DNA from 2 places in the Ligilactobacillus murinus genome. Region 1 is predicted to be linked to the other one. Evidence: predicted binding sites of a transcription regulator. Region 1 holds the regulator's gene; the other holds the start of a gene.
The links. The regulator NrdR, encoded in region 1, represses ribonucleotide reductase genes. The targets are predictions, from matches to a motif close to ACACNATATATNGTGT.
Positions count from the first base shown of each region.

Region 2: a site for NrdR is predicted at 1,167-1,182, ahead of pnuC (nicotinamide riboside transporter PnuC). Genes of this name have one in related genera too.

Region 1 is NZ_CP023565.1:478,186-480,394, reverse strand. Features, by position in the region: gene CPS94_RS02375 (replication initiation and membrane attachment family protein) at 1-932, opposite strand, end outside; gene nrdR (transcriptional regulator NrdR) at 950-1,420, opposite strand; gene coaE (dephospho-CoA kinase) at 1,438-2,043, opposite strand; gene mutM (DNA-formamidopyrimidine glycosylase) at 2,040-2,209, opposite strand, start outside.
Region 2 is NZ_CP023565.1:1,813,629-1,815,837, reverse strand. Features, by position in the region: gene CPS94_RS08955 (DHH family phosphoesterase) at 1-57, opposite strand, end outside; gene pnuC (nicotinamide riboside transporter PnuC) at 299-1,069, opposite strand; gene CPS94_RS08945 (DUF1002 domain-containing protein) at 1,349-2,209, shown strand, end outside.

The DNA of each region.
Region 1 (2,209 bases):
TCGATGAATTCAAGCGGCAGATATTGTTTTGAAACAGCGATCAGCGCTAAATCAGTTTGCGTCAATTCCGCACTCACCGCTGGATCGATCGGTGCGGTCGCTTTAGCTTCTTTCGGTGTTAGCTCTTTGAATTGCCGATCAAATTGCTGAGTGGCTAATTTCTTGACAAGTTCAAGATCGACTTTATCGTCCTTGACATTTAGTGCCTGTTCGAGCAATTTGACTAGTTCTAGTTCATTTAGACCATATAATAAAGCGATCGACTTTAAGGTCTCAAGTGAACGGCTGATCTCAGTTGCCGGCACAAAAGATTGGGCTAAAAGCTCTTTTAAATATTCTATATCTAGATCGATTTCGACTGAATCAACGAGATTTTTAGCCGGTTTAGCTGTTACTTTTACCTGTGAATTTTTGAGTAATGTATCCTTTTTCACAGTAAAGACATCTAGAAGCGACTTGGTGACCTCTTTAGCATTAGCATATGTGAAAGCTGGTTTGACAAATTCTTGTTTCAACTCATCATATTGGATCTGCCCTAATGAATCGGCTAAAAGCATACTCAAGAGGTCATCTTTAAAGAAATCTTCGGCACTCAAAGGGGCTTGTAACTCATAGATAAACACTTGACCAAGTTCATCTTTTTGAACGAATGTCTTCAATAGTCCAAGTGCTTCTAATCTGATCCGGGCTTCGTAAAAGTCACGTAAACCTAAACTCAAAATATCCAATAGCTCTTTATGCATCCGGCGCGCTAACAAGTCTGGTGTTTGAGCTACTTTAGCCGCTAATAATGAATAAATACCGTAAGCATTGACCCCCATCAACGGCTGGTAGAGCTTTAAAATGACTTTGAACTCTGTCGAGCCGATATGGGCTTTAGTATTGACAACGTAACCATCCTTAGGCGACATCTGCCTTAAACCTTCACTCATCGCCTAACATCCCCCAACTACTTATTTTTTTCGTTATCACGTGCCATCAAGTCTTGCAATTCCTTTGCAAAAGATGCCATATCTTTAAACTCACGATAGACGCTAGCAAATCTGATATAGGCGATATCATCGACATTAGCTAAGATCTCCATCACATATTCACCGATCAATTGACTGGAAACTTCATTACCTCCGACTGCACGGATCTTTGTTTCAACTTGATCGACGATATTTTGGATCTCATCCATTGCAACAGGCCGTTTTTCAGCTGCTCGCATAACACCACGCAAGACTTTTTCACGATTAAATTCTTCTCTGGCACCATTTTTCTTAATAACTAATAGTGGCGCTGCTTCTACTCTTTCAAATGTAGTAAAACGGAAACCACAATTTTCACATTCCCGCCGGCGCCGAATAGCATGTCCATTGTCGGCGGGACGGCTATCCACTACACGTGATCCATTTTGATGACAATTTGGACACTTCATGATCTTTACCTCACTGCCTAATCCTCGATTAAATTATTTATCTTTAGCCATTTTATCACTTGCGCTTGCGTTTCTTCAACTGTTCCCGAACTATCTACTGTAATTGTAGCCAAATTCCGCCTTTTTTCAGCAGACATTTGACTAGCGATCCGCTCAAGTGCCGCCTTTTCACTCAAATGATCGCGTTTCATGATCCGCTTTAGTTGCACTGCTTTAGGAACTTCAACATTGATAACTGCATCACAATGATCTGCATAACCATTTTCGAATAATAAGGCGGCATCGATCACAACTACTTTATGCCCCTGTTGCTCAGCCAAGGCCAACTGTTTTTCATATTCAGCTTTGATCAAGGGCTGCATGATCTGGTCTAATTGGGCTAATTTCTTAGGATCACTAAAGACGAGCTTACCAAGCTTAGCCCGATCTAAAGTCTGATCAGCTTGGATGATCTGAGGTCCAAATGTTTTTTGCAATTCAGCCAGACCAGGCGTCGTTGGTTCAACGACTTTTCGGGCGATCACATCAGCATCAAGGATCTTAAAATCTAATGTTTGCAAAAAATTACTGATCGTCGTTTTGCCCATTCCGATCCCACCAGTCAAGCCTAAAATATATGTCATTTTACCACCTGCTGACACTGCGGACAAAAATGCGTGCCTCGTTGTCCTACCACGATCTTTTGGATCTTTGTACCACAACGTTTGCACGGCTCACCGGTTTGACCGTAGACATCTAGTTCAAATTGAAAGGCGCCCGTTTTTTGGAAAGCATCCGTGTAACTTCTGA
Region 2 (2,209 bases), 960 kb from region 1:
TCTGTCATACATGAATTCAGGCAGTTGCCAAAAATCTTTGTTAAAAAATTTTTTCACTGGTTTATCCCCGCATTCCTTTCCCAATTCTTAACCTAAATTTTATACTTCTGCTACTTATTCTATCACAAACAAGCTTGACTCTCAGTAAGTATGACTATAATAGCTTGAAAAATCAAGCTGCTTTGCCCAAAATAAAAAGCCACGGAGCAAACCGTAGCTTAGTGTTATGAGTTAAGTTATTCACTTAGTTTAAGTATACGCCCACGCCTATTTATTGTCAGCAATTCCAAACTAAATTTTAAGCTTTCTTTGAGACTTCCCCTCTAAACCAGCTGTTCTTGCTGAAAAAGGCATACATATCATTTAGGAAAAAGACACTATAACTAAAGATCAAGGCAAAATTACCGTCGCCTTGCAGCATCGTTTGGAACCATAAAGCGATCGTAAAAATCGATGCCAGGGTGAAAACATAGTATTGTTCACGTTTACGGTTCAATTCCAATAATGCCCCCGTGATCGCCATCGCTAAATTCAAGCTATCCAAAAAGACCCGCGGATCATTAGTAAAGCTAAAGATCGTATATGTGCATGACCACGCAACTACAAAAAACAAACCATATTTGAGCCACTCGAGCCCACTTTCTAATTTTTCAGCTTGGATATCATCGTTCCATTTTGGATCTAAAATGCAAAAAATATCTAAAAAGATCAAATAACCGATCTGCTCCCAAGCTGTTGCATAATTTTTCGCCATAAAACCAGTTGCTGCGATACAAATAGCCGAGATCGCCCCACACCAGCCTTGGATCCCCGATAAGTTCGAGATCCCGATAACACATGCTACGGACAGATTGCCCCCAACAAAGGCTAACAGTGACTGGACTGGGGTTTGGCTAAAAGAGTGGCCCAACGAAATAACTTGGAGCACGAAGTTGAACGCCAATAAGAAGTAACTAAAATACCCCCAGCCTTTACATTGATTCAATAACCACTTGAAATATCCCTTTCGAAATACATTCTTGGAATATTCTGGCAAATGGGTCAATACATCTTGATAACGTTCAAACATCTAAAAACTTCCTTCCAACTAGATAATAATTTCTCGAATTCAAAAATTTCAATATAACTATTATAGCCACGCCTTCCAGCTAAATTCAACCGAAAAAACACAATATATTGTAATTCTAATTTCATTAAATCTATATATTGTGTATATTTTGATTTTTAAACGTTGATTTTCCTAAGTTTTTCTTACGACATTTATATCTTTTTCTTAAAAGACAAGAATTGATTTCTGGTGGTAAAATTAGAATATAGCTAGATATAAAATCAATGAGGTGTTTTAGAGATGAAATTAAAAAAATTAGCAACTGCATTCTTGGCAGGGCTGACCTTTTTAGGGGTAACTTTGACCAGTGCGCCCAAGGCTTTAGCCACAAGTAGCAGTAATACACATACGTTAAATTCCGCTTATGTCGTCTATGGAGCCGGCACGAGCCAAGAAGCACGCCAAAATTTAGCTAAAGTATTTGAAACTGATTCTTCATTCAAAACTTTGACCGCTACAGCCTCCGATTACAACAAATATATCGCCAATGGCTCGAGCAATACGACTGACGCTGCAATGATCAGCTCAGTTGCGATCGCACCCGGAGATCCTGGTTCTGGGGTCAAGGTCAATATCAAAGACTACAATGGTTCTAACAATATCACACAAGTAACTTCCCAACAATACGCAATGGTCGCACAAATGGCGGGGGTAACCGATGTCAGCATCGTTGTGACCGCTAACCGTCCCGTTTCAGGTAAATCAGCCTTAACTGGGGTCTACAAGGCCTTAGCCGAAGATGGCGTTTCATTGAACACAGAAAACACGGCGACAGCTAACGAGATGCTTTCAGCGACCCAACCAGCGATCAACGCCAACAAAGATGATACGACCTATCCTGGTAAGTTGATGGCCGCTGTTGGTGATGTTTCCAAGCAATTGGCACAACAAAAGCAAGATAACCAAGAACTAGCTACAAAACAAGACATTGAAGATATGTTAAATAAGGCTTTGGCTGACCGAGGCATTCAAGATCAAACAACTTCAGAGCAAGTAACACAGATCTCAGGTGCTTTGGTAAACTTCCAAAATTCACCGATCAGCTCAAGCAAGACATATATCAATAACGTGACAAACACGATCAATAACGTTAAAGATTCG